One region of the Streptomyces sp. NPDC055189 genome, then DNA from elsewhere that is predicted to be linked to it. Evidence: riboswitches for the same ligand, from Rfam matches in the RefSeq annotation. Region 1 holds a riboswitch; the other holds the start of a gene.
What was found. A riboswitch is a leader RNA that binds a small molecule or an ion and turns the genes downstream of it on or off. The one in region 1 is predicted to bind cobalamin.
Positions count from the first base shown of each region.

Region 2: it holds a riboswitch for cobalamin, as region 1 does, so the genes downstream of both, cobN (cobaltochelatase subunit CobN) here and ACWFR3_RS24695 (ribonucleoside-diphosphate reductase subunit alpha) in region 1, are expected to answer to the same signal.

Region 1 covers NZ_JBSGSG010000037.1:19,484-22,833, forward strand. The annotation lists gene ACWFR3_RS24695 (ribonucleoside-diphosphate reductase subunit alpha) at 1-1,210, opposite strand, end outside; cobalamin riboswitch at 1,347-1,470, opposite strand; gene ACWFR3_RS24700 (hypothetical protein) at 1,571-2,311, shown strand; gene mctP (monocarboxylate uptake permease MctP) at 2,429-3,350, opposite strand, start outside.
Region 2 covers NZ_JBSGSG010000019.1:109,562-112,911, reverse strand. The annotation lists gene cobN (cobaltochelatase subunit CobN) at 1-1,484, opposite strand, end outside; cobalamin riboswitch at 1,554-1,705, opposite strand; gene cobG (precorrin-3B synthase) at 1,754-3,061, shown strand; gene ACWFR3_RS17255 (precorrin-8X methylmutase) at 3,125-3,350, shown strand, end outside.

The sequences.
Region 1 (3,350 bases):
TGCGGCCGTAGAGGTCACGGGCCGGGATGGACTTGCGGGCGAGCCCGGCGGCCTCGGCCTTGCGGTAGGCGGCGTCGAACTGCTCGCCCCACAGGTCGACGAGCTCGGGCACGTCGGCCGGCGAGAACAGCGACCAGTCCTGGTCTGCGGCGACCCGGCGCATGAACTCGTCCGGGATCCAGTGCGCGAGGTTGAGGTTGTGCGTACGCCGCTGGTCCTCACCCGTGTTGTCGCGCAGCTCCAGGAACTCCTCGATGTCGGAGTGCCACGTCTCCAGATAGACCGCGGCGGCGCCCTTGCGACGCCCGCCCTGGTTCACGGCGGCGACCGAGGCGTCCAGGGTCTTGAGGAACGGCACGATGCCGTTGGAGTGCCCGTTCGTGCCGCGGATCAGCGAACCGCGGGCGCGGATGCGGGAGTACGAGAGGCCGATGCCGCCCGCGTGCTTGGAGAGGCGCGCGACCTGGTGGTAGCGGTCGTAGATGGAGTCCAGCTCGTCCAGCGGGGAGTCGAGGAGGTAGCAGGAGGACATCTGCGGGTGGCGGGTGCCGGAGTTGAAGAGCGTCGGCGAGGACGGCAGGTAGTCCAGGCGGCTCATCAGGGCGTACAGGGAGGCGACTTCGTCCACCGAGCGGGTGCTGCCGTCCTCGGCCAGGCCGCTCGCCACGCGCAGCATGAAGTGCTGCGGGGTCTCGATGACGTGCCGGGTGATCGGGTGGCGAAGGAGATAGCGGCTGTGCAGGGTGCGCAGGCCGAAGTAACCGAAGCGGAAGTCGGCGCCGTCCTCGATGGCGGCGTCCACGAGAGAGTCCAGGCGCTGAGCGTGGTCCACGACGAACTCGGCGGTGCGGTCCGCGATCAGGCCCTCGCGATGCCCCACGGCGACCGAGTCGGAGAAGCTGCGCACGCCCTGCGAAGCGGCCTCGTCCCGGATGCTGAGGCTGAGCAGCCTCGCCGCCAGCTGCGAGTACGTGGGGTCCTCGGAGATGAGCCCGGCGGCCGCCTCGGTCGCCAGCTCCCGCAGCTCCGCCAGGTCCGCCCTGGCCGAGCGGCCCCGCAGCGCGGCGGCGGCGACTCTGCCGGGGTCGGCGTCGGGGAGGTCGGCGGTCAGTTCGGTCAGGGTACGCAGCAGCGCGGTTCCCGGGCCGTCGGCGGTCTGCTGACCGTCGGTGGTCTGCGCTGACGCAGGTTCGGCTGGCGCGATGGTCACGGAGCACTCCCTCGCTCGGCTCGGAGCCTTGAGGAGGGGAGGCGTGACACACGGGGGCCGCAACCGGGCACGGCTGCGCTCCGCGTCCACCAGCCCATTCCACGAGGCCCGGACGTCGTCGGCACCCGAACCGGGCGGAACGGGTGCGCTGTCGACAGGTCCTCGGACTCACGGGCACGACAAATGCGTACTCATACACCGTTGCGGGACAGTTCCGGACTTGCACCGGATTCCCCTGCGGCGACAGCGAGCACGAGCATACATCTTGTGCTGGCTCTGAGCGGCAGCCCCATATCTTGTGTCGGTGCGTGTATCGCCTAGGGTGGCGGCCGAACTGAAGGCCGAACAGGGGGAGACGGCGTGCGAGGTCGGGTCGCGGGTTGTGCCGCGCTGTTGATGATGCTGCTCAGCGCGTGCGGTGGCGGTGAGGACCAGGTGAGGAAGGCCGATCCGAAGCCCGTACCGACGCAGAAGCGGACCGGGGCGGTCGGGGTCGACGACAAGGCCGATCCCCGCAAGGTCTTCACGGAGGCCGAACTCAAGGCCGCTCTGCTGCCCGCGAAGGAGGTCGGGCCGAAGGCCAAAGCGTACGACGTCACCACCGGCCTCTCCGGGCTGCATTACGCCGACGGCGACTGGGGCAGCTGCGCTCCCGGCAAGGACGCTCGCGAGGAGTTGGCGCGACTGCGGGGGAACAGCGCGGGCCACACGGTGCGTCCCTTCCCGGGTGCGACCGAGGACAAGGACCCCTTCGTCCACGTGAGCCTGGTCTCGATGCCGGTCGAGCGGGCGCGGCGCCACGTCGAACTGCGCAGGCAGCTCAACGACGCGTGCCCCCGCGTCACCGTCGACACCGAGGGCGCTCCGGTGCAGGAGCACCACACGGTCGGGAAGCTGCCCGACCTCGGCGACGAAGCCATCGTGGAGAGCACGCGGACCACGGGCGGCGACGAGTACGACGGCACCGCGCGCCACAAGGTCGAGGTGCGGGTCGGCGGCGTGCTCGTGCTTGTGGACGCGGGCACCGACAAGGACGTGGCGACCCTCGCGGCGGCCAAGGCGGCCGCACATGTCCGAACGGATCTCTACAAGACCTCGTGACGCCGCACGGACGACGAGGGGCCGCCGCACGCACGACGACGGGCCGCCGGATTGCTCCGGCGGCCCGTCGGCGTGTGCGTACGTACGCAAGTCGTGTGCGTACGTACACGAGAAGGCTCAGTGCCCGCCCGGCGCCCCCGCCGTGGCCGGCGGCAGTTCCTCGACGACGCCGGGGTCGCCGACGTCCGCCGTGTAGTCGCCCGGAGAGGTCTCGTCGATGCCGTCAGGGGCCTTCATGGCGCGCAGGACGAAGGTGAGGACCACGGTGACCACCACGTTCAGGACGAACGCCGTGAGGCCGATGTAGCCGATCTCGCCGATGCCGGGGATCTCCTTGGACGAGCCGCCGAAGTGCTTCTGCGTCGGCGAGGCGACGCCGTACGCGGCGACCGTTCCGTAGACCATGCCGACCGCCCAGCCCGCGAGCAGCGCCCAGCGGTGGAACCACCGCGTGAACAGGCCGCCGACCAGTGCGGGCATGGTCTGCAGGATCCAGATGCCGCCCAGGAGCTGGAAGTTGATCGCGACCGTCTTGTCCATGGTGAGGACGAAGGCGAGCGCGCCCACCTTCACCAGGAGCGAGACCAGCTTGGAGACCTTGGTCTCCTGCTCGGGCGTCGCGTCCGGCTTGAGGAAGTCCTTGTAGATGTTCCTGGTGAAGAGGTTCGCGGCCGCGATCGACATGATGGCGGCGGGCACGAGCGCGCCGATACCGATGGCGGCGAACGCGACGCCGGTGAACCAGTCGGGGAACATGTTCTCGAACAGCTGCGGGATCGCCAGCTGGCCGTTCTCCACCTTGACCCCGGCCGCGATCGCCATGAAGCCGAGCAGCGCGAGCAGGCCCAGCATCAGCGAGTAGAGCGGCAGGATCGTGGTGTTGCGGCGGATCACGTTGCGGCTCTTGGAGGAGAGCGTCGCCGTGATCGAGTGCGGGTACATGAACAGGGCGAGCGCGGAGCCGAGCGCGAGCGTGGCGTAGGTCCACTGCCCGGTGTGCCCGGGCGCGAGGCCCGCGACGGGCTTGCCCGCCGCCTCG
Region 2 (3,350 bases), on a different contig from region 1:
TGGTGCGAGGGCGGCAGATCGGGGTCGTGGTAGATCGCGATCGGGTTCTCGCCGAAGCCGCGCGGCGGCTGGATGAGGATGAGCAGGTTGCCGCGGCGCAGCGCGGCCAGGACGATGTCGCCCTCCGGGTTCTGCGACCGGTCCACGAACATCTCGCCGGGCGCGGGACCCCAGTGCTCCTCCACGGACTCGCGCAGCTCGGCGGGGAGCGTCGCGAACCAGCGGCGGTAGTCGGCCGCCGGGATACGGACGGGGTTGCGGGCCAGCTGCTCCTCGGTGAGCCACTCCTGGTCGTGGCCGCCCGCCTCGATCAGCGCGTAGATCAGCTCGTCGCCGTCGCCGGAGACCAGGCCGGGCACCTCTTCGGTGCCGAAGTCGTAGCCCTCCTCCTGGAGGCGCCGCAGCAGGGCGACGGCGCTGGCGGGGGTGGCAAGGCCCACCGCGTTGCCGATGCGCGAGTGCTTGGTCGGGTAGGCGGACAGGACGAGCGCGACGCGCTTGTCGGCGGCCGGGATGTGGCGAAGGCGCGCGTGCCGTACGGCGATGCCGGCCACGCGGGCGGCGCGCTCGGCGTCGGCGACGTAGGCGGGCAGACCGTCCTCGTCGATCTCCTTGAAGGAGAACGGCACCGTGATCAGCCGCCCGTCGAACTCGGGAACGGCGATCTGGCTGGCGGCGTCGAGCGGGGATACGCCCTCGTCGTTGTCCTCCCAGTCGGTGCGCGAGCTGGTGAGGCAGAGCGCCTGGAGGATGGGCACGTCCAGGCCGCTGAGGGCTCCGGCGTCCCAGGACTCGTCGTCGCCGCCCGCGGAGGCTTCGGCGGGCCGCGTGCCGCCCGCCGCGAGGACCGTGGTCACGATCGCGTCGGCGGCGCGCAGTTCCTCGATGAGTTCGTCCTCGGGGGTACGCAGCGAGGCGACGTACAGCGGCAGCGGGCGGGCGCCGGCGTCCTCGACGGCGCGGCACAGCGCCTCGATGAAGGCGGTGTTGCCGCTCATGTGGTGGGCGCGGTAGTAGAGCACCGCGACGGTCGGTCCCTCGATGTCGCGGGCGGTGCGCTCCAGCGGGCCCCACGAGGGCGCCGCGGCGGGCGGTTCGAAGCCGTGGCCGGTGAGCAGGACGGTGTCGGAGAGGAACCTCGCCAGCTGCTCGAGGTTGTCGGGGCCGCCGTGGGCCAGGTAGGCGTGGGCCTCGGCGGCCAGGCCGATGGGCACGGTCGAGGCGGCCATCAGCTGGGCGTCGGGGGCCTGTTCACCGGTGAGGACGACCACGGGGCGGCCGGTCGCGATGACTTGGTCGAGGCCGTCCTGCCAGGCGCGCACGCCGCCAAGGAGACGTACGACGACCAGATCGGTGCCGTCCAGGAGCTGCGGAAGGTCCTCGAGCGCGAGCCGGGAGGGGTTCGCGTAGCGGTAGGTGACCGGGCCGTTTGCGGCGCGGGCGCTGAGCAGGTCGGTGTCGGACGTCGACAGGAGCAGGATCATGCGGCGTCGTGCCTTCCTCGGGGTGTCCACGCCCCGGGTGGTGTCGATGGCGTCTCCCCTGCTCGAGCGGACGAGAGCTCGGGGAAGGGAGTTCCTGACTCACCCGGCACCAGGACCGGGTTCACAGTGGCGGGACCGCGCCGGAATCGCACCGGGCTTCCTCCCCTTGTCGCCGTCTGTGGCGACGACGGGCCGGCCGGCCCGTCGCTAGGAATACTAAGGGCCGATCAACTACCGGGGGGCAGGCGGACCTGCTGCGATAGGTCGGTATGCTCGCCGCCATGCCCCCATCGGTCCCCTCGCCTGCGCTCTCGGGAGACGAGTCTGCCCGCAGCCGTGGTGACGCCTGCCCCGGGACGCTTCGGCTGCACCGGGCGGACGACGGGGCACTGGCGCGCGTCCGCGTTCCGGGCGGTCTGCTGTCCGCGGGGCAGGCCGATGCGCTGCGGGAGCTGGCCCGGCACCTCGGAGACGACGAGTTGCATCTCACATCCCGCGGCAATGTGCAGTTGCGCGGGCTGCGTACGGACTGCGGGAACGAACTGGCCCATGTCCTGGGCCGCGTGGGGCTGTTGCCCTCCGAACGCCACGAGCGTGCGCGCAATGTGGTGGCCTCCCCGCTCTCGGGACTCGACGGCCGAGGAGAGCGGGACGTCCGCCCGTGGCTGTCCGCCCTGGACGAACTGCTGTGCACCAGCGATCGGGCCGCCGATTTGTCCGGCCGGTTCCTGTTCGCCCTCGATGACGGCCGCGGCGACGTGGGCGCTCTCGGCGGGGACGTGACCCTGACGGCGCGCGGCGACGACGAGGCACTGCTGCGGATCGGCCCATCGCAGGACGCCGTTCTCGTACGTTTCGCGCAGGCGCCGCAGGCCGCCCTCATCGCGGCCGAGACCTTCCTTGACCAGGCGGCCGGCACGGGTGCCTGGCGCGTGACGGATCTGCCCGACGGCACAGGACCGCTCCTCGACGCGGTCGCGGACCGGTTGCGGCAGGCCGGGTTCGCCCCCACCCCCGCAGCCGCCCCGCTCCCCCGGGATGCGGGCGGCCCCTCCCTCGGCATCGTGCCCGGCCCGCACGACACGGCCGCGCTCTCCCTCGGCCTGCCCCTGGGACGCGTCAGCGCACCCCAGTGGCACACCCTGACCGACATCGCACGCGACCACGGCAACGGCGAGTTGCGCCTGACCCCCTGGCGCGGCATCGTCCTGCCGGGAGTCGAGCGGCAGAAGGCCGCGGAGCTCCTGGAGAACCTGCGGGCGGCCGGGCTCATCACCGCATCCGACTCCCCCTGGACCGGCGTGGGAGCCTGTATCGGCCGCCCCGGCTGCGCCAAGTCCCTGGACGACGTACGCGCCACGGCGACGGCCGCCCTGGGTCCCGTGGGGGCGCTGCCCGTCTACTGGTCGGGCTGCGCACGCCGGTGCGGCCATCCCCACGGAGAGTGGATCGACGTCGTCGCCACCCCCGAGGGGTACGAGATCTCCCGCGTGGACGGGGAGAAACGAGACGTTCCGGCGCTGGTCCCCGGCGGTTCCGACCAGCTCGGTGCCACGGTGGCCGCGGCCCGCGGCTGACCCGACATGAACGACCTCGCGACACCTGACTGTTCCATGCCCTATCAAGAGAGCGAACGCACTGTGCATCAGTACGAGAAGGACGGACCGGCGATCTACCGCCAGTCCTTCGCCACGATCCGCGCGGAGGCGGATCTGGCGGGTCTGCCCGCCGACGTGAGCCAGGTCGCGGTCCGCATGATCCACGCCTGCGGCATGGTCGACCTCGTACGCGACCTCGCTTTCACCCCGGACGTGGTGGCCCGCGCCCGCGAGGCCCTGCGCGCCGGCGCCCCCATCCTGTGCGACG